Regions from separate parts of the Kribbella sp. NPDC058693 genome, predicted to be linked through region 1. Evidence: predicted binding sites of a transcription regulator. Region 1 holds the regulator's gene; the other holds the start of a gene.

What was found. Region 1 encodes HrcA, which represses chaperone genes, less so after heat shock. Its sites were predicted from a motif close to TTGGCACTCGNNNNNNNCGAGTGCCAA; they were not measured.
Region 2: the regulator HrcA is predicted to act here: its motif matches at 6,092-6,118, upstream of groES (co-chaperone GroES).

The regions. Positions count from the first base shown of each region.
Region 1 covers NZ_JBHXSQ010000001.1:736,835-747,421, forward strand. Annotated here, with positions in the region: gene ACFWUU_RS03495 (hypothetical protein) at 1-12, opposite strand, end outside; gene ACFWUU_RS03500 (helix-turn-helix transcriptional regulator) at 113-442, opposite strand; gene ACFWUU_RS03505 (16S rRNA (uracil(1498)-N(3))-methyltransferase) at 485-1,201, opposite strand; gene dnaJ (molecular chaperone DnaJ) at 1,202-2,344, opposite strand; gene hrcA (heat-inducible transcriptional repressor HrcA) at 2,371-3,399, opposite strand; gene ACFWUU_RS03520 (Gfo/Idh/MocA family protein) at 3,509-4,612, opposite strand; gene ACFWUU_RS03525 (ThuA domain-containing protein) at 4,597-5,247, opposite strand; gene ACFWUU_RS03530 (MBL fold metallo-hydrolase) at 5,352-6,122, shown strand; gene ACFWUU_RS03535 (NCS1 family nucleobase:cation symporter-1) at 6,213-7,748, shown strand; gene ACFWUU_RS03540 (DUF3097 domain-containing protein) at 7,759-8,583, shown strand; gene ACFWUU_RS03545 (DUF3376 domain-containing protein) at 8,558-10,587, opposite strand, start outside.
Region 2 covers NZ_JBHXSQ010000003.1:591,933-602,519, reverse strand. Annotated here, with positions in the region: gene guaB (IMP dehydrogenase) at 1-631, opposite strand, end outside; gene ACFWUU_RS20815 (hypothetical protein) at 761-2,149, opposite strand; gene shbA (RNA polymerase sigma factor ShbA) at 2,142-2,765, opposite strand; gene ACFWUU_RS20805 (TetR/AcrR family transcriptional regulator) at 2,865-3,350, opposite strand; gene ACFWUU_RS20800 (GNAT family N-acetyltransferase) at 3,396-3,851, opposite strand; gene groL (chaperonin GroEL) at 3,915-5,534, opposite strand; gene groES (co-chaperone GroES) at 5,665-5,961, opposite strand; gene ACFWUU_RS20785 (peptidoglycan-binding protein) at 6,175-6,756, shown strand; gene ACFWUU_RS20780 (methyltransferase domain-containing protein) at 6,767-7,927, shown strand; gene ACFWUU_RS20775 (helix-turn-helix domain-containing protein) at 7,920-8,714, shown strand; gene ACFWUU_RS20770 (alpha/beta hydrolase) at 8,885-9,595, opposite strand; gene ACFWUU_RS20765 (GNAT family N-acetyltransferase) at 9,592-10,038, opposite strand; gene tsaD (tRNA (adenosine(37)-N6)-threonylcarbamoyltransferase complex transferase subunit TsaD) at 10,035-10,587, opposite strand, start outside.

The sequences.
Region 1 (10,587 bases):
AGACCTGCGCATGTTCTGCTCCTCGTTCTCGTGCCTTTGTGCTGACGAGAACGACTCTGCCCGGCCGGCGTTCGAGGAGCTTCGGGACCGTGTTCGGGGTTTGTAAGAGTTGTCAGTCCGCGCGGTCGATCGTCGCTGACAGGAGGCCCGGGAAGGACTTCTCGAACTCGGTCCGGCGGAGGCGGTTGAGGCGGCGGGCGCCTTCGTCGCGTTGCTCGATCAGGCCGGCGGAGCGGAGTACGGCGAAGTGGTGGCTGGCGGTCGCCTTCTTGACCGGGAGGTCGAAGGTGCCGCAGGCGCGGGACCAGTCGGCGTGGGTGGCGAGGTCGCGCAGGATCGAGCGGCGGACCGGGTCGGCGAGCGCGTCGAGGGCCGTCTGGAGTGGTACCTCGGCCGGGTCGACGTGGCTCAGCGTGCGTGCTCTCGCGGTCTCGACGGCCATCGTGCTCGATCCTTGTTGTTCGGTTCCTGTCTAACAGTCTAGCTAGGTCCAGCGGGAGCGGGCGAGGAGGGCGGCCGCGGCGGCGACGCCTGCGGTTGAGGTCCGCAGTACGGTGTCGCCGAGGCGGACCGGGTCGACGTCGAAGGTCTTCAGCTCGGTCGGGGCGATGCCGCCTTCGGGGCCGATGACGAGCACGATGTCGCCGGACGCGGGGACCTGGAGCGATGCCAGCGGGGTGGTCGCTTCTTCATGCAGTACGACGGGAAGCGCCGCGTGGGCGAGCCGGTCCGCGACCTCGGCGGTGGATGCGATCGGCGCGACCTCCGCGAACCACGTACGCCGCGACTGCTTACTCGCCTCGAACGCCCACGCCCGCCACTTCGCGAGCGTCTTCTCCACCCGCTCCGGATTCGCCCGGAACTGACTCCGCTCCGCATTCCACGGCACGATCACATCCGCGCCGACCTCGGTCAGCATCTCCACCGCAAGCTCAGCCCGCTCCCCCTTGGGCACAGCCTGCACCACAACCACCCGCGGCTCAGCCGCCGCCACACTCCCACGCTCATCAACAGCCACGGTCACACCGCTCTTCGTGGCGGCAACCACCGGGCCTTCGGCCCACATCCCGCGCCCGTCCGTCAGCCGGATCCGCTCGTCCGGCCCGATCCGCCGTACGACCGCCGCATGCCGACCCTCATCACCACCGAGGATCAGCTCGGCACCGGACAGGTCCTCCAGGTGGAAGACCGCGACACCCATCTAGTGGGCGCCGAAGGCGTCGCGGAGGCGGCCGAAGACGCCTTTGTGGGTGGCTTGGACCTGGCCCTGGGGGCGTTCCTCGTCGCGGGCGACGGCGAGTTGGCGGAGCAGCTCGGCCTGGTCGTCGTCGAGCTTCGTCGGGGTCTCGACGATGACCTGGACGATCAGGTCACCACGTCCCGCGTGCCGCAGCCGCGGTACGCCGCGAGCCGTCAACGTCAGCCCGGTCCCGGACTGCGTGCCGGGCCGGATCTCCAGCGGCGTCGTCTCGCCCTCGAGCGTCGGCAGATCGATCGTCGTGCCCAGCGCCGCCGCCGTCATCGGCAGCGTGACCGTGCAGTGCAGATCGTCGCCGTTGCGGGTGAAGATGTCGTGCGGCTCGACCTCGATCTCGACGTACAGATCGCCGGCCGGCCCGCCGCCAGGCCCGACCTCGCCCTGACCGGACAGCTGCACCCGGGTCCCGCTGTCGACCCCGCCCGGGATCTTCACCGTGACGGTACGCCGCGAGCGCACCCGCCCGTCGCCGGCGCACTCGACGCACGGGCTCGGGATAGTGGTGCCGTAGCCGCGGCAGTTCGGGCACGGGCGCATCGTCCGCACCTCGCCGAGGAACGACCGCTGCGTGTGCGTCACCTCGCCCCGCCCGTGGCAGATCTCGCACGTGACCGGCTCGGACCCGGCCGCCGCGCCGGACCCGCTACAGGTCGGACACAGTACGGCGGTGTCGACCTTCAGCTCCCGCGTCGTACCGAAGGCTGCCTCGGCCAGGTCGATCCGCAGCGGGATCAGCGCATCCTGACCACGCCTCGTCCGCGGCCGAGGCCCACGGGTCGCGCCGCCGGTCTGGCCGAAGAACGCGTCCATGATGTCGGTGAACGTGAACGCCTGCCCGAAGCCGGCACCGCCCGGCCCGGCGCCCGCGGTCGCGAACGGGTCACCGCCGAGGTCGTGCATCTGCCGCTTCTGCGGGTCGCTGAGCACCTGGAAGGCGCGCCCGATCTCCTGGAACTTCTGGTGCGCGTCCTCGGAGTCGTTCACGTCCGGGTGGTACTGGCGTGCCAGCTTGCGGTACGCCTTCTTGATCTCGTCCGGTGAAGCGTCACGGCTGACACCTAGGACGGCGTAGTAATCGGTGCTCATACTCCAGACCAGGGGGTTGTCATCATTTAGGAGTCGGCCAGGATCTGGCTGACGTAGCGGGCGACGGCTCGCACCGCGCCCATTGTGCTCGGGTAGTCCATATGGGTCGGGCCGACGATGCCGAGCGTGGCCAGCGCCTCCGACTTGGACCCGTATCCGGTCGCGACCACCGACGTGGTGGCCAGCTCCTCGAACGGGTTCTCGTGGCCGATGCGGACCGTCAGCGTCTGCGGGTTCGTCGCCTCGCCGAGCAGCCGGAGCAGGATCACGTGCTCCTCGAGCGCCTCCAGCACCGGCTTGACGTTCCGCTCGAAGTCGTCGCCGTACCGGGTCAGGTTGGCCGCGCCGCCGACCGCGATCCGCTGCTCGCCGACCTCGTCGGTGAATGCTTCGAGCAGCGTGGTGACGATCGACGCGACCAGCGCCCGGTCGCCCGGCGCGAACAGCTCCGGTACGCCGCCCAGCGAGGTCGTCGCGTCGGTCAGACGCTGCCCGGCGAGGACCGAGTTGAGCCGCGAGCGGAGGTCGGCGATCAGCTGCTCGTCGACGTCGTGCGGGTGCTCGACGATACGCTGCTCGACCCGGCCGTTGCTGGTGATCAGCACCAGCAGCAGCCGGCGTGCGCCCATCGTGACGACCTCGATGTGCCGGACGCTCGAGCGGTTGAGCGACGGATACTGCACGATCGCGACCTGGCGGGTGATCTGCGCGAGCAACCGGACGGTACGGCGGACGACGTCGTCCAGATCGACCGCTCCGGCCAGGAACGACGTGATCGCCTTCTTCTCGGCGATCGACAGCGTCTTGACCGTGCTGAGCTTGTCGACGAACAGCCGGTACCCGGCGTCGGTCGGGATCCGGCCGGCGCTGGTGTGCGGCTGGGTGATGTACCCCTCCTCCTCCAGCGCGGCCATGTCGTTGCGGACCGTCGCCGGCGAGACGCCGAGGTTGTGCCGATCGACCAGCGTCTTCGACCCGACCGGCTCATGGGTCGCCACGTAGTCCTCGACGATGGCGCGGAGAACATCCAGCTTGCGGTCGTCCAGCACGCGCATCACCCTCTCTCGATCGACCCTTGGCACTCGAAAGTTCCGAGTGCCAGTCTACCGAGCCGTAGTACCCACGCCGACGCACTACGGCGTGGGGCGGGTCTCAGCCTCGACCTCAGGCTGTCTCGGGCGACGCTCCCAACGGTACGGCGGCAGGCCGCTGGACCGTACTCGCGACGTCCACAGGCTGATCCTGGACTGCCGCGTCGAGCAGGGACTCGAGTACGTCGAGCACGTGGTACGCCAACGCTCCGTCAGCGCGGTGTGGCTCACCGCGACGAAGCGCCCGCGCCATATCCGCCACGCCGACACCACGGCCCGCACCGGCGTACCCACCGGCGACCGGGACCTCGGTCCACTCGCGCTGCTCGGCCGTGGCGATCTCGACCGTGCCGTCGAAGCCGTTCGGGTCCGGCACCGACAGGCTGCCCTCGGTCCCGTGTACTTCGATCCGCGGCAGGCGGGCCGCCCAGACGTCGAACGACATCAGGACGGTGGTCAGCGCACCGGACTCGTGCTCCAGTACGCCGGTGACATGCGTCGGCACCTCTACCGGGAACGTCGTACCCGCCCGCGGACCGGTGTGGATCTTCCGCTCCTGCTTCGACTGACCGGCCCGCGCGGTGACCCGGCGTACCGGACCGAGCAGGGTGACCAGGCTGGTCACGTAGTACGGCCCCATGTCGAGGACCGGGCCGCCACCGGGCTGGTAGTAGAACTCGGGCGCCGGGTGCCATAGCTCGTGGCCTGGTGTGGTGAAGGCCGCGAAAGCAGCATGCGGTACGCCGATGTCGCCGCGGTCGATCACTGCACGAGCGGTCTGGGTGCCCGTGCCGAGCACGGTGTCCGGTGCGCAGCCGACGCGGAGGTTGTTCGCGGCGGCGTACTTGAGCAGCGGCTCGGCGGCGGTGCGGTCGACGGCCAGCGGCTTCTCGCCGTACACGTGCTTGCCGGCCTCCATCGCGGCCTGATGCACGGGAGCGTGCGCGGCCGGGATGGTCAGGTTGAGGACGATCTCGACGTCGTCCGCGGCGTACAGCTCGTCCGGGGTGAGCGCGCGGATGCCCTCGTGCTGGTCCGCGATCGCCTCGGCGCGGGTGCGGTCCAGGTCGGCGACCGCGACCACGTCGACGCCGGGCAGCTTGCCCAGGTGGTCGAGGTACGTGCCGGAGATGACTCCGGTACCGACGATGCCGATGTTGGTCACTTGCTCGCCCACAGCAGCCCCCGCTCGATGATCGTGCGTACTTCGGGAGTCTCCAGGTCGTCCAGCTTGTGGCCGACCGTGCAGACGAAGACCTTGCCCTCACCCCAGGTGCGGGTCCAGACCGCCGGCATCACCGCGCCCTCGATCCACGGGTAGTCCGGGTGCGAGTCGAACGTGGTGGTGGCGAGCACGTTGTCGGTCGGGTCGTAGTGCACGTAGTACTGCTCGGTGTGCACGTCGAAGTGCGAGATGCCCTGGACGATCGGGTGATCGGCCTTCTCCGGCACGATGTCGACCCGGTAGTCGGTGAACCCGTGCGGGTGCGAGATGAACTGCCCGCCGACGATGAAGTTGTAGTCGGCGCTGTCCCGGAACGAGTCCGCGATCCCGCCGTGCCAGCCGGCCAGTCCGGTGCCGGTCCGGATCGCGGCGTCGAGCGCCTTGACGTGGTCGGCGGGGATCTGGCTCATCGTGACGCACTGCAGCACGAGGTCGACGCCGTCCAGGTCGAGGTAGCTCTCGGTCGTGTCGGAGACGGTGACGTCGTACCCGTTCTCCTTCAGGTACGGAATGAACAGGTCGGTCGCCTCGACCGGGGAGTGACCTTCCCAGCCGCCCCGGACCACCAGTGCACGTCGTTCGGTCACAACGACCACCCTTCGAAAGTTTCGATGTTCCGATCGGAACACTTGCGAGCCTAAGCGCGAGGGAGAGGGCTTGCCAACCACCAGGCTCAAGTAATGTCGACCGCATGAGCACGTGGACGGAAATCGGCGATGGGACCTGGGTTCGGCGGTACGACGAGTGGGACCTGAACGTCGGCCTGGTCGTCGGATCCGACGGCGCGTTGGTGATCGACACCCGCGCCACCACCGACGAAGCCGAGCAGCTGCGTGTACACATCCGCGAGCTCACCGACGCGCCGGTCAAGTGGGTCGTCAACACCCACGCACACTTCGACCACGTCGCCGGCAACAGCGTCTTCGCCGACGCCACGGTCTACCTCCACGAGAACGCAGCAACCGAAGAAGACCTCGCAGGTACGACGTTCGCCGCCGCCAAGGTGATCGACCTGGGCGACCGCCGCGTCGAGCTCCTGCACGTCGGCAACGCGCACACGTCCGGCGACACGGTCGTCGTCGTACCGGATGTGGACGTGGTCTTCCTCGGCGATCTGATCGAGGAGTCCGCGCCGCCGTCGTACGGCGAGGACTCGTTCCCGCTCGAATGGCCGGACACCCTCGAGTCCGCGGTCGGGATGATGACCGCGGCAACCAAGATCGTTCCCGGTCACGGCGCGGTCGTCGACGTCGAGTTCGCTCGCGACCAGGCGATCGACCTGGGCAAGGTCGCCAATACGATCTCCACGCTGCACCACGCCGGCACGCCGCTCGACGATGCCCTCAAGCACACCGAGGACTGGCCATGGCCGGTCGAGAAACTCCAGGACGCGATCCGTCGCGGCTACCAGGCTCTGGGTGCGCCGCAACGCCCAAGTCTGCCCTTGCTCGGCCCGGGATGACCCTTTCGGGTAGTTGTCCGTTGACACGACGTCACCTCGTCGCGCAACTTGTTCGGAACGGACATCGCCCGACCGGATGAGGTGGGACCTGTGGCCACTACCGAGCAGACTGTTCACTCCGATGGTCGGGTCGAGCTGACCGATCCCGATGCGCTGGCCAACAGCCCGTACGCGAATGCCGAGCTGGCGCCGACGCGGTTGCCGGAGCGGACGTGGACGACGTACAACTACGCCGCGCTGTGGATGGGGATGGCGCACAACATCCCCAGCTACCTGCTCGCGTCCGGTCTGGTCGCGATCGGGATGAACTGGTTGCAGGCGTTCCTCACCATCACGCTGGGGAACCTGATCGTGCTCGTCCCGCTGCTGCTGAACAGCCACGCGGGAACGAAGTACGGCATCCCGTTCCCGGTCTTCGCCCGCGCGTTCTACGGCGTCCGCGGCGCGAACTTCCCGGCGCTGCTGCGGGCATTCATCGCCTGCGGTTGGTTCGGCATCCAGACCTGGATCGGCGGCCAGGCGATCTACGTGATCGTCGGCGAGCTGTTCGGCAACGGCTGGTTGAACGCGTCCGCGATCGGCGGGCATCCGTGGACGATGTGGCTGAGCTTCGCGTTCTTCTGGGTGCTGCAGATGGCGCTGATCTTCCGCGGTATCGAGGGTCTGCGCCGGTTCGAGAACTGGGCGGCGCCGCTGGTGACGGTCGCGTTCGTCGCGCTGATGGTCGCGATCCTGGTCAAGGCCGGCGGTTTCGGGCCGATCCTGTCGCAGCCGTCGAAGCTCGGCTGGGACGCCGACTTCTGGAAGATCTTCGCGCCGTCGCTGATGGGCATGATCGCGTTCTGGGCCACGCTGTCGCTGAACATGCCGGACTTCACCCGGTTCGGGAAGGGCCAGCGGCAACAGGTCTGGGGCCAGATCATCGGCCTGCCGACGACGATGTCGTTCATCGCGCTGGTCTCGATCATCACCACCTCCGGCACGGTCGTGCTGTACGGCTCGGCGATCTGGGACCCGGTCGAGCTGACCCGCCGGTTCGAGAACCCGGTGATCGTGACGATCGGCCTGATCATGGCGATCCTCGCGACGATGTCCTGCAACGTCGCGGCCAACGTGGTGAGTCCGTCGTACGACTTCGCGAACGCGCTGCCCCGCTGGCTGAACTTCAAGACCGCGGGCCTGGTGACCGGAGTGATCGGCGTGGTGATCCAGCCGTGGCGGCTGATCTCGGACCCGTCGATCTACATCTTCGTCTGGCTGTCGTTCTACGGCGGTCTGCTCGCGTCGGTGGCCGGTGTGCTGATCGCGGGCTACTGGCTGATCGACCGGACCAACCTGTTCCTCGCCGACCTCTACCAACCGAACGGCCGCTACTGGTACGCCGCCGGCTGGAACTGGCGCGGTGTCGTGGCAACCCTCCTCGGCTCCCTGCTCGCGGTCGGCGGCGCCTACTCGAACCCGGGCGCCGGCCCGTTCCCGCAGGACGGCCTGATCCCGTTCCTCAAACCGCTCTACGACTATTCGTGGGCAGTCGGCCTGGTGGTCGGCTTCCTCGCGTACGTCGCTCTCACGCTCACCGCGCCGAGCCGCCAGTCAACGGCGTCGCACGCGGCTCCTAGTTACTAGAGTTGGCCGGGTGGCTGACAGGTATGGGAACGACGTACTAGCTGGTGACTGGCGCAAGCCGAAGAACGGGCGGACCGTCGAGGTCGAGATCGAGAAGGGGATGGTCGTCGAGGAGCCCACGTCCGGGTTCGTCGGCGCGATCGTGCGCTGGGAGCACGGCGTCGTCGATCTCGAGGACCGGCACGGCAGGATCCGCACGTACCCGCTCGGTCCGGGCTTCTGGATCGACGGCAAACCGGTCAGCCTGAAGCCGCCGAAGAAGGCCGGCCCACCGAAGAAGACGCGGACGGCGTCGGGCTCGGTCGCGGTCGACAACGTCCGGGCCAAGGTCGCGCGCGCCAGCCGGATCTACGTCGAGGGCCGGCACGACGCCGAACTGGTGGAGAAGGTCTGGGGCGACGACCTGCGGATCGAGGGCGTCGTGGTCGAGTACCTCGAAGGCGTCGACGACCTGGTCGAGATCGTCAACCGGTTCCAGCCCGCTCCCGGCCGGCGGCTCGGCGTACTCGTGGACCACCTGGTCGAGGGGTCGAAGGAGTCGAAGATCGCCGCCCAGGTCAGCAACCGCTACGTGCATGTCGTCGGTCACCCGTTCATCGACATCTGGGAAGCGGTGAAGCCGTCGTCGGTCGGGATCAAGGCGTGGCCGCGGATCCCGCACGGGCAGGACTGGAAGAAGGGCGTGCTGCAGTCGTTCGGCTGGCCGGCGACCGATCAGGCCGACGTGGCGGCGGCCTGGAAGCACATCGTGTCCAAGGTGAACAGCTTCGCGGACCTCGACCCGGCGCTGCTCGGCCGGGTCGAGGAGCTCATCGATTTCGTGACTCTGGACTGATCTCCGGCATCCGCTGCTCGAGCCACGCACGGATCCGCCGACGGGCACGCCGTACGTACCAGGTGACCACGCCGAGCACGGCGCTCAGCGCCAGCACGGCCCCGGCGAGGAGCGCCGCGACGAGACGTACGGCGTCGACCGTGCCCGCCAGGATCAGCAGCAGGATCCCGATCACAGCCGTTGCCGCAGGCAACCATGGCTCGAAGATCTGCGGCCGCTGCGCCGGGCTCAGCTTGGCGCCGCGGACCATCCGCTCCCAGGCCGTCTGTCGGGCCGGCTCGGTGAACCAGCGCGCCGTGCGCAACAGCCACGATCCGGGCTGATGCTTGCGGCCCGCGGCGGCCTTCACCCAGTTGCCGACCTCGGGCCCGAGACCGGACGAGACGTCGACCATCCGGTCGGCGATGCCCTTGGTGATCGCACGACCCTCGGGCGACGCGTTGAGCTCGTTCCGCATAGTCACCAGCGCGCCCATCCCGGCGTCGACCGGGAAGTCCTTGGCCAGCCGTTCGATCCGCTCGGCGACCGCGTTGATCTCCCAGCCCTCGGCCTGCAGCACCTGCCGCTGGGTCTCGCGGATCCAGGCCGCGTCCGCACCGAGCATCGAGCCCAGATGCGCGACGCAGTGCAGGCGACCCATCAACCAGTCCCACCGCCGCCAGTCGGCCGCACCGAACGCGCCGAAGTGCCCGACCTGACTGCCGTAGAGGATGCGCTCGTTGAGCTGGTTCGCGATCGAGCCTTCCTGCAGCTCGTCGAGTACGGCGAGCGGAATATCCGGCCCGAGCCGGAGGAACTGGAACGGCGCGCTGCGCTGCTGCGGAGTGCGTGCCGACGTACAACGAGAGACGATCTCGACCTCGAGCGCGGTGTCGACGAGCTCCCAGCCGACCACCGTGACCAGCTCGGCGAACGCGTCACCGAGCGCGCGCTGGATCTGCAACTTCTCGAAGATGTCGTTCAGCCCGACCGCGACGGCCTCCGCGCCACCGGCCGGTCGCAGGTCCAGATCGGCCGCCGCCAGCTCGACGTCGAGCGCGTCGCGGACCGCCTGTACCTTCATCAGGCAGTCGCTGGTCGCGGTCAGCCGCTTGTCCAGCTCCGCTCGCTCGGCCCCCGGCGCCTTGCTGATCCGATTCCGCAGCGAACGCAGGATCAGCCGGACGATCCGCTCGGCCGCGCCGGTCCCCCACAGCCAGCTCGGGTTGCCGTCGGCATCGTCGCGTACGGCGGTCGTCGAACCGTCCGGCCCCGGCACCCACGGATGCTTGGTCGCGAGGATCTCGTCGATCTCCGGCTCCGACAGCGCGGTCGCGGCGTCCAGCACGGTCGACTGGTCGTGGCTCGCGATCGTCACGGCCTCCCAGACCCCACCGGCCGCCCGACCCCGCGAGTACGCCGGTTGCAGCGCCGTGGCAGCCGCCTTCAACCGGACTCGCTCTTCTGGTTGCTTCAGGCAACGATCAAAGAGCCGCTGGGTGTCGGACCAGGACGCATCGGCCTCCAGCAGCAACCGCTCCAGCTGCTCGACATCCGAGCGGAAGTCGACCTCACGCGGGAACTGCACAGCCGACAACGCCGTCACCCGCCAGCTCGGCTCCTTCGCACCAGGCAGGGCGGTCGCGGCGTGCCCGATCCCGGCCGACGGTACGACGTACAGCACGTACCGCGTCGCCTTGCCTGTCACCGGCCGGCGGGCGACCACGTCGAGCACAGGCCCGAACGGCGCGTTGTCGAGTACGCCGCCGTCCACCAGCCACGACCCAGCCTCGGCCGGACCGGGCTGCATCCGCGGCGGACTCGCGGCCAGCTCGGGCGTCTCCAGCACCGGACCGAACGCCGCCGGGAACGACGCCGACGCCCGCGCCGCTCGGGCGAGCAGCTCGGTGTCCTGCAACCCGTTCGTCTCCTTGACCGAGAACTTGCGCTTGGCACCGTCGTACGTCGGCGCGTCCTCGCTGGTGAACCCGTACAGATACCGATGATCCGGTACGACGAACGCCT
Region 2 (10,587 bases), on a different contig from region 1:
GCTTGACGAAGTCCTTCAGCGTGATCAGGCCGGTCAGCTTGCCGGCGTCGTCGACCAGCGGCAGCTTCTCGACCTTGTGCTTGCTCAGCAGCGCCATCGCGTCGTCGGCGGAGATGCCCTGCTTGCCGGTGATCAGCGGCTGCTTGGTCATCACCTCGCGGACCGGGCGGGACAGGTCGTTCTCGAAGCGCATGTCGCGGTTCGTCACGATGCCGACCAGCACACCGGCGTCGTCGACGACCGGCACACCGGAGATCCGGTACTGCGCGCAGAGCGCGTCGGCCTCGCCGATGCTGGCATCCGGGCCGATCGTGATCGGCTGCGCGATCATGCCGGACTCGGAGCGCTTGACCAGGTCGACCTGCTGGGACTGGTCCTCGATCGAGAGGTTGCGGTGGAGGACGCCGAGACCGCCCTGACGGGCCATCGCGATCGCCATCCGGGCCTCGGTGACGGTATCCATCGCGCTGGACAGCAGCGGGATGTTCACCCAGACGTTGCGGCTGACCCGGGACCGGGTGCTCGCCTCGGAGGGGATGACGTCGGACTCGTTCGGCTGCAGCAGCACATCGTCGAAGGTCAGGCCGAGGACGGCGAACTTGTCGGGAACTCCAGCGGGTGTGATGTCCATGGGTAAAACAAGCACCTTTACACGGCGAGTACGGAACCCCATCGTATCCGCGCGCCCACCGAGCCCCGAATCGGCCGTCCACAGCACTCCGCCCGCCGCGGTTGCGCGGCGGGCGGAGTGGGTGGTCGGTTACTTGTTGACCGGCGCGTTGACGATGTTCAGGATCGCCAGGACATCCGCGTCGGCGGTCGACCCGTGGGTACGCTCGATCGCCGCGTGCTTGCCCTCGGGGTACTGACCGGTCGAGTGCTTGCCCTTCGGGTAGGCCTTGCGGACCGAGCCCGTGGTGACCTTCCCGCTCGAGTGCTTCCCGGTGCCGGCCTTCTTGGCCGATGCCGGCTTCTTGGCCGTCGCCTTCTTCGCCGTCGGCGGCTTGCCCGCCTGCGACTCGCCGAAGAACAGCTTCGCGCTCTCGATCGTGACCGGCTCACCCGTGGGCGTCGGCAGGACCGGGCTCAGGATGTCCCCGATGATGCTCGCCGGGTCCTTCTGGTCCGGGACCTGGGTGACCGGGTCACTCGGCTTCTGCTCGTCACCCGGCGTGCTCGTGTCCGAACCGCTGGTGTCGCTCGCCCCGGTCCCGTCGGTGCCATCGGTCTGGCCGGTGTCGCCGGTGGGCGTGCTGGTCGGGTCGCCGGTCGTCGTGTCGCCCGTACCCGTGTCGACGTTCGCCGGCGGCGTGGTCGTGTCCGTGCCGGTCGGCGTGGTCGGCGGCGGCTCCGTCGGCGTTGACGGCGGTGGCGTGTCGGTCGGAGTCGACGGCGGCGGAGTCGGCGTCGTCGTCGTACCGTCCGTGTCGCCGCCACCGGTCGTGTCGGTCGGCGGGTCGGTCTTGGTGTCGGTCGGCTTGTCGGTGTTGACGTTGCCCGGGTCGTTCGTCTTGATCCCCGTCGGCACCGGAATCGTCGGCTTGTCCAGGATCGCCATCGGCTTGTCCGTCGGCTCGACCACCGGCGTCGGCGTCGACTTGATGTCGATCGAGTTCGGGTCGACGATCAGCGAGCCGCCCTTGCCGGCTTCCTGCGCAGCGCGCTCGGCCTGGACCTGCTGCTTCTTGTAGTCCTTGCCGACCTTGACGATCTTGGTCTTGTCCATCACCGGCAGACCGTCGAGGTCTTCCTTCGGGAAGCTGGTCTGCGGGCGGACCGCGTCGACCATCTTCTCGATGACCTTCTCGTACGGCGACAGCGGATCACCGTTGACCGCGGCGGCGACCCCGGAGACCGACAATGCGGCCACCGCCGCCACCCCGAGCGCCAGACCACGCGTCGCCATCTTGCGGGCGAACGGGTCGGTGATCGGGTTGAGCGCGGCACAACGTGCCAGGAAGCTCTCCGGATCGTCGATGGTCTCCACCGGGAGCTCGTCCTCGACCTCAACCGCCAGCCGTAGCTCGGCCAGCAGCTGAACGGCCGCGTCGTGCTCGCCCGCCGAGCGGGCGGACTCCCCACCGGCGGCGAGCAGATCGAGCAGCGCGTCATCGGCCTCGATCGCGTCCAAGTCAAAACGGTCAGCCATGATGCTCCTCCCCTGCTCTTCCTCGTTCCAGCTGTGCTTCATGCCCCACAAACCCCCTGAGCGTGTTCAACGCTCGATGCTGTGCGACCCTCACCGCCCCCGGTGTCATCCCCAGTGCCCGGCCGGTCTCCTCGGCTGACATCCCCGCTACCACCCGGAGTCGCAGGATCTCCCGCAACTTCTCCGGCAACTTGTCCAGCAGCCCCATGATGTGCTGGACCTCCGACTGCCGAACCGCACGCTCCTCCGGCGTCGGCGACTCGTCCGCGCCGTCCGGCAGGTCCGGCGTCGAGACGTCGGCAACCGCGAACGCACGCTGGGCATCGGCGACCTTGCGGGCCGCGATGCCGTAGACGAAAGCCTCGAAAGGCCTCCCCTCGTCGCGGTACCGGCTCAGCGCGCCGAATACTGCGACACAAACCTCTTGTGCGACGTCGTCGACCATGTCGGCGCCGCCGGGATAGGTCCACAGACGGGACCGTACGTATCGGTGCGCCACAGCGCGCACTCTGGTGAGCAGGTCATTGAGAGCTGTTCGGTCCCCGTCGCCGGCCAGCGCGGCAAGATCCCTAAGCTCGACCCGGTCGTGGGTGTCAGGTACTCGGACCTCGGTCACCCCTCGCCCCCTCGTGTTCAGACCGGTCAGCCTGAAAGATGGTACGGCGCTCAACTCTTCTTGCCTAGTGGCAATTCGTGGTCACTACCGGCCACTTGATCACGATCTGTCACTACTCACGAGTTCACTGATCTCGCTCTCGACCAGCCCGCCCGGATCCACGTCCGTTCCGGCGAAATACCCGGCCAGTTCGAGCGACAGGATCCCGTGCAGCCGGGTGAAAAACGAGACTGTGCGGTCCGATCCGCCGGTGGCCTCGACCAGCACGCTCATGATGCTGTCGTCGGGTACGGGCGTCCCGTAGATCAACAGGTACCGCTGCGGGTTCGCGAGCGCCCAGGTGCGGATCACCTGAGCCAGCGCGACCACGTCCGCGCCTCCGTCGTACGCCGATCTGACCGTGTCGGCGAGGTTGCTGTACGCGTCGCGGATCAGCTCGTTGATGAGCTCGTCGCGGCCCTCGAAGTACCGGTAGAGCGCGGGTCCGCTGACGCCCATCTGCTTACCGATCGCGTTCAGGGACAGGGCGGAGATGCCGGCCTCGGCGATCTGGGTCCAGGCGTGCTGCTTCACCTCGTCACGCATCTGAGCGCGATACCGCTCCCGTGGACCACCCACGGTTAGAGCCTCTCACGGCGCGGTGAAGCGGATGAGTTCGGAGGCGTGCTCACCGCCCCAGTCGATCGGCGTACGGCCGGTCTCGAGCCAGCCTGCGCGCCGATACAGGTGTACGGCGGCGCCCCGGTTGTCGACCACCTCCAAGGAGAGGTCGCGGTCGAGGGCCGCCGCAGTGGTGACACAGTGCTGCAGCAGCTGGCGGCCGATCCCCTGGCCCGTTGCCTTCGGATCGACGAACAGCCGCTCGACCTCCGCCGCCGGACCGGCGGCGGTGAGGATGACGTGTCCGACCACCTGTTCAGCGTCCACAGCTACCCAGATGCCGAGTGCGGCCTCCGGGGTCAGCCAGCGTGCCGGGTCGGTCGGCCAGTTGATCGGGTAGCTGGCTTGCTCGTGGACAGCTCTGAGGATGTCGACACACACAGGCAGGTCTTCGTCATGACGCTCTCGGATCAGCACAGGCCACATAAAAGCACCGCCCGGCAGGAGACCTGCCGGGCGGTGCTGAGTAATACGGTGTGCTGCCAGGAATCAGTGACCGTGGCCGTGACCGTGACCGGCCGCCGCGGGCTCCTCTTCCTCGGGCTTGTCGACCACCAGCGTCTCGGTGGTCAGCAGCAGCGCGGCGATCGAGCCGGCGTTGGCGAGCGCGGACCGGGTCACCTTGACGGGGTCCAGCACGCCCTGGGCCAGCAGGTCGCCGTACTCGCCGGTGGCCGCGTTGAAGCCGCTACCGAGCTCCAGGTCGGCGACCTTGGCGGTCACGACGTAGCCCTCGTAGCCGCCGTTCTCGGCGATCCAGCGCAGCGGCTCGACGATCGCCTTGCGGACGATCCGGACGCCGGCGAGCTCGTCGCCCTCCAGGCCGAGGCCCTCGTCCAGCACCGCGGCCGCGTGCACGAGAGCGGAGCCGCCACCGGCGACGATGCCCTCCTCGATCGCGGCCCGGGTCGCGGACACCGCGTCCTCGATCCGGTGCTTCTTCTCCTTCAGCTCGACCTCGGTGGCCGCGCCGACCTTGATCACGCAGACGCCGCCGGCCAGCTTGGCCAGCCGCTCCTGCAGCTTCTCGCGGTCCCAGTCGGAGTCGGTGCGCTCGATCTCGGACTTGATCTGGTTGACCCGGCCCTCGATGTCGTCGGCCTTGCCGGCACCCTCGACGACGGTCGTGTTGTCCTTGGTGACCACGATGCGGCGCGCCGTACCGAGCACCTCCAGACCGACCTGGTCGAGCTTGAGGCCGACCTCCGGAGCCACGACCTGCGCGCCGGTGAGCGCGGCCAGGTCCTCCAGCATCGCCTTGCGGCGGTCACCGAAGCCCGGCGCCTTGACGGCGACCGAGGTGAAGTTGCCGCGGATCTTGTTCACCACGAGGGTGGACAGGGCCTCGGCCTCGACGTCCTCGGCGATGATCAGCAGCGTCTTGCCGGACTGCACGACCTTCTCCAGCAGCGGCAGCAGGTCCGCGATCGCGGAGATCTTGCCCTGGTGGATCAGGATGTACGGGTCCTCCAGCACCGCTTCGCCGGCCTCGGCGTCGGTGATGAAGTACGGCGAGATGTAGCCCTTGTCGAACTGCATACCCTCGGTGAACTCGAGCTCGGTCCCGAAGGTGTTCGACTCCTCGACGGTGATCACACCGTCCTTGCCGACCTTGTCGAACGCGTCCGCGATCAGCGTGCCGATCTCGGCGTCGCGGGCGGAGATGGTGGCGACGTGGGCCATGTCGCCCTTGTCGTCGACCGGCCGCGCGGTCTCGATCAGCTTGGCCGACACGGCCTCGACGGCCGCCTCGATACCGCGCTTGAGGCCCATCGGGTTGACGCCGGCGGCGACCGCCCGCAGGCCCTCGTGCACCAGCGCCTGCGCCAGCACCGTCGCGGTGGTGGTGCCGTCACCGGCGATGTCGTTGGTCTTGGTGGCGACCTCCTTGGTCAGCTGCGCACCAAGGTTCTCGAACGGGTCGTCCAGCTCGACCTCACGGGCGACGGTGACACCGTCGTTGGTGATGGTCGGGGCGCCCCACTTCTTGTCCAGGACGACGTAGCGGCCCTTCGGGCCCAGCGTCACCTTCACCGTGTTCGCGAGCTTGTCGACGCCGCGCTCCAGCGCGCGCCGAGCGTTCTCGTCGAACTCGAGGATCTTCGGCATGAAAAATCCAGTCCCTCTCTGAAATCGCTAGATCGTTGCAGGCTCGAACCATCGCCGCTCCGACACCGACTCCGCCCCGGCACCGGAGTACGGCACCAGGGCGGTGTCAGTCAGGAACAGCGAGCGATCGTCACTTGCTGACGACTGCGAGGATGTCGCGGGCGCCCAGGATCAGGTAGTCCTGGCCGTCGTACTTGACCTCGGTGCCGCCGTACTTGGAGTAGATGACCTTGTCGCCGACAGCGACGTCCAGCGGGACGCGGTTGCCGTTGTCGTCGATCCGGCCCGGGCCGACGGCGAGGATCTCGCCCTCCTGCGGCTTCTCCTTGGCGGTGTCCGGGATCACCAGGCCGGACTTCGTGGTCTGCTCGGCTTCGAGCGGCGCGACGAGGACGCGGTCCTCGAGCGGCTTGATCGTGACCGACACTTGCTGACCTCCACGGTCGATTTGCTTGGCTGCGTTCATGGTGGTCGCGCTCCCCTGCCGTCGCGGGGGTCAAGGGCCGGACCGCTGGCACCCTCGCATCGAGAGTGCCAACACCGAATCTAGGCCGCGATTAGCACTCGGTCAACTCGAGTGCCAAAGGATTCTCAGCCTGAGACGTATGACCCGGTGATCATCGAGGTACAGAATGTGTTCATGGCTCTGCCCAAGCTGTCCGGCCGGACGATCGCGCTCCTGGCCGCCGTCGCCGCGGTCGCGGTCGGAGCCGTTGCCGCGAACGCATCGAAGCACGAGTCACCGGCGGCTGCCGCCCCCGCGGCCGCCCCGGCGCCGAAGCCTTCGACCGACCAGAACGTCTCCCACGACGCCACGGCCGCCGAGCTGAAGGCAGCCGCCGCGCTGCCGCAGTGCCGCTCGGCCCGGCTCGTCCCGGTCAACCGCAGCTGGGGCATCCCGATGCCGTCGATCTACGCCAGCACCAGCACCACCTGCAACCTGATGTACGGCGACGACCCGTACCGCGGCTCCAACCGGTACGGCGACCCGGACACCGCCATCCAGGTCCTCCAACGCAACCTGAACTTCTGCTACGGCTCCAAGCTCGCCGTCGACGGCATCTACGGCAGTAATACCCGCGCAGTGATCAAGCAGGTCCAACGCAAGCACCACCTGGTCGTGGACGGCATCTACGGCCCCAAGACCCGCTCGGCGATGAACTGGCGGCTCTACTCGATGGCAACGAGAAGCTGGAGCAGGAGCTGTTCCAGCCCGCTCTAGAGTTCTCCGAGTGACAGTCACCGCGTTGCTCGACGGGCCGGGCGCCGACGTGCTCGCGGCAGCGTGCGCGGAGTACAAGCCTGGTGGTGAGTTGCAGCTGGTCGAGAAGCTCAGGCGCCGGTACGACGCGACGCTTGTGACCACCGCGGTCACGCAGGCCGCACTGCGCCACCGGGCGGTCGCCAAGTTCGGCGCGGACGCCGAGCGCATGTACTTCACCCCGGACGGCCTGGAGCAGGCCACACGGACCAGAGTCGGCACCCACCGCGCCGTACGCCTGGCAGCCACCATGCCGGGTGCCAGCGTGGTCGACCTGGGCTGTGGGATCGGTGGTGACCTCATCAGCGCCGCCCGCGCCGGTCTGCGGGTGACCGGTGTCGAGCGCGACCCCGAGACCGCAGCCACGGCCCGTGCCAACCTGGCCACCCTCGGTCTCGCCGGTGACGTACTAGTAGGTGAAGCCGAGTCGACCGACCTCACGCCGTACGACGTGGTGTTCGCGGACCCGGCCCGGCGTGCGGACGGGCGGCGGGTGTTCGACCACAACGCCTACTCGCCGCCATGGTCGTTCGTACTCGAGCTGCTGCAGCGGACTGCCTGCGTGAAGGTGGCGCCCGGCATCCCGCACGATGCGATCCCCGCGGGCGTGGAGGCGGAGTGGATCAGCGACTCCGGCGAGGTGAAAGAGGCCGCGCTGTGGTCCGGCCAGCTCTACGGAGGTACGCCGCGCCGCGCGACTCTGCTGCCCAGCGAAGCCACCGTCTCGGACGCACCCGACGCTGAGGTCGGCCCGGTCGGTCAGTACATCTACGAGCCCGACGGTGCCGTCGTACGAGCCGGTCTGGTCACTGCGGTCGCCGCCGCGGTGGACGGCTGGCTGCTGGATCCGCGCATCGCCTACGTAACCGCAGCGGAGTACGTCGCGACGCCGCTCGCCTCGGCGTACGAGGTGCTGGAAGAGCTTCCCTACAAGGAGAAAGCGCTGCGTTCGTGGGTTCGCAGCCAGGACATCGGGACGCTGGAGATCAAGAAGCGCGGCGTGGATCTCGATCCGGCGCAGCTGCGGAAGAAGCTCGCCCCGAAGGGCTCCGCGTCAGCGACGCTGATCATCACACGCATCGGACGCGACGCGGTCGCCTACTCCTGCCGCAGAGTGACGAGCAATGCCTGACAGCCGCCCACTCCGCTCAGAGCTCTTCCCAGCCGCCGGCGCGCACGAGTGGGCTTCCGGCGGCACCAGCCCGGTCCAGACCCACGAAGAAGGGCATCTGGTGTACGCCGCCCGCGGCGTCCTCTCCGTGCGCACCGACCGCGGTACGTCGATCGTCCCCGCCAACCGCGTCGCCTGGACTCCGGCCGGATTCACCCATCAACACAGCGCACACGGCGAGACCGACATGCGCATCGTCTTCCTGCCGGTCGGACTCGCGCGACGCATCCCAGACCGACCGGCCGTCTTCCTCGCGTCCGGACTCGCCCGCGAGGTGCTGCTCGCCCTCACCAGTCGCCAGCTCGACGACGCCGCCCGCGCCCGCCTTCAGCGAGTCCTCGTCGACGAGCTCCACGAGGCGACCGAGCAGCCACTACAACTACCGGAACCACGCGACGACCGCCTGCGCACGATCGCCCAACACCTCCGCGAGAACCCCGCAGACAACACCTCTCTGGCCGAGCTGGGACGCAAGGCCGGCGCCGGCGCACGCACGCTGAGCCGCCTGTTCCACGACGAGCTCGGCATGACGTACTACGAATGGCGCACCCAGCTGCGGATCTACCACGCGCTCGTCCTGCTCGCGGACGGCCACGACACGACGTACGTCGCACACGCCTGCGGCTGGGCGAACCCGAGCGGCTTCATCGCGGCGTTCGCGGCAATCGTCGGAACAACTCCTGGACAGTACTTGCGTTCGACGCATATTCGAACATATGATCGATCACGCGAGCGGGTCTCCGGGTGACAAGCCGGCAGGCGAGGTGCTGCGTCTGCTGCTGCAACTCCCCGGAGGCCCGCCACTAATCGTTCAACCCTGATTCATCTCGGTAAGGGACGCTGGCAGCGGAACCGGTTGGCCGCTGACCGTTCGCCTGGGGAGCAAGCGGTGCGCGTTACCCCCGGGCCTCTGCCACGTTATTGACCCGCACGGAACCGTTCCTTCACCGGCAACCGGAGCCGCGCCAGCGCGATCCCGCCGATCGCCGACACCACGTGCTCGCCGGCCTCCGGCAAGATCTCGCTGCCACCGGCCGGGGTCTCCCGAACGAAGTCGGCCACCAGCCGGTCCCAATCCTTCGCACGCCGCAGCATCGCGTGTCCTTCACCCGCGAGCGAGTACGTCGTCACCGCCGCCCCGGCCGCCCGCAGCCTCGCCGCGTACGCCGTGGTGCCGGCCGGATCCGTGATCGTGTCGTCGGTGCCGTGGGCGAACGTGATCGGCACGCGAACCGCGACGAGCGGCTCGTCGAACGGCAGCCACGGGGCGAGCGCGAGCACGCCCGCCACCCGAGGATGATCGGCGACGGCGACGACCGCTCGTCCGCCCATCGAGTGCCCGATCAGGAACACCCGCGAGATCACCGGCGGCAGTTCGTCCAGCACGGTCCGCAGATCGGTGGCAGCGTCACCGCCGTCGTTCCACCCGCGGAAGCGATACCGCAGGAACCCGACGGCAGCCTTCGGTGCGGCCGACCTCGCAGCGAGGGCGAACGGCCACATCCGGAGCAGCGCGGGTCGCCACAGAGTCGGGTCCTCGTGCGAGTGCTCCTGGCCGCCGTGCGCGAGCAGCACCAGATCGGTCGCCCCCACCGGGTGCCGGACGAGATCGACACCCGGAGACCTCACGGCTGCGTGTACAGCTCGGTGGGATCCTGACGGATGGCCATCATCCGGCCCGGCGTGGTCTCGGTGAATCCGTACGAGCGGTAGAGCTCGTGCGCGTCGGCGGTCGCGAGCAGAATCTGCCGGAGACCCTTCAGCTCCGGGTGCTCCAGCAAAGTCGACACAACGAACCGGCCGAGACCGTGCCCGCGATGCGAGTCCAGCACGAAGACGTCCGCCAGCCACGCAAACGTGGCCCGGTCGGTCACCATCCGCGCGAACGCCACCATAGCGCCGGAGGCGTCGTACACCCCGAGGTTCAACGAGCCCGCGATCGATTTCTCGACCACCTCGCGCGGGATCCCGGCCGCCCAGTACGACGTAGTCAGGAAGCCGTGCACCACGTCGACGTCGATACGCGCGACATCGTCATCGGCCTCGAACCCGTCCGCCCCGGTCCATCTCACTTGTTCAGTACCTCCGTGATCGGCATCGACGAATCAGCAGGCAGATCCAGCGGCGACGGCGCCCGGCCGGCCCGGACGAGCTCCGAGCCCAGCGCGGCGACCATCGCGCCGTTGTCGGTGCACAGCCCCGGCCGCGGCACCCGTACGGCGATACCCGCCGCCGACGCGCGCTCTTCCGCCATCGAACGGAGCCGCGAGTTCGCCGCGACGCCGCCGCCGATCAGCAGATGCTCGAAGCCGCGGTCCTTGCACGCGTCGATCGCCTTGCGGGTCAGTACGTCGCACACTGCCTCTTGGAAGGCGGCAGCGACGTGGTTCACCGGCACGTCCTCGCCGTCCCGCCGCCGCGCCTCGACCCACCGCGCGACCGCGGTCTTCAACCCGGAGAACGAGAAGTCGAACCGGTGCCGCTCGAGATCCCGCTGCGACGTCAGCCCGCGTGGGAAGGTGACGTACAGCCTGTCCCCGCCGTCCCGCGCCGCCTTGTCGATGTACGGCCCACCGGGGAACGGCAGCCCGAGGACCCGCGCGACCTTGTCGAACGCCTCG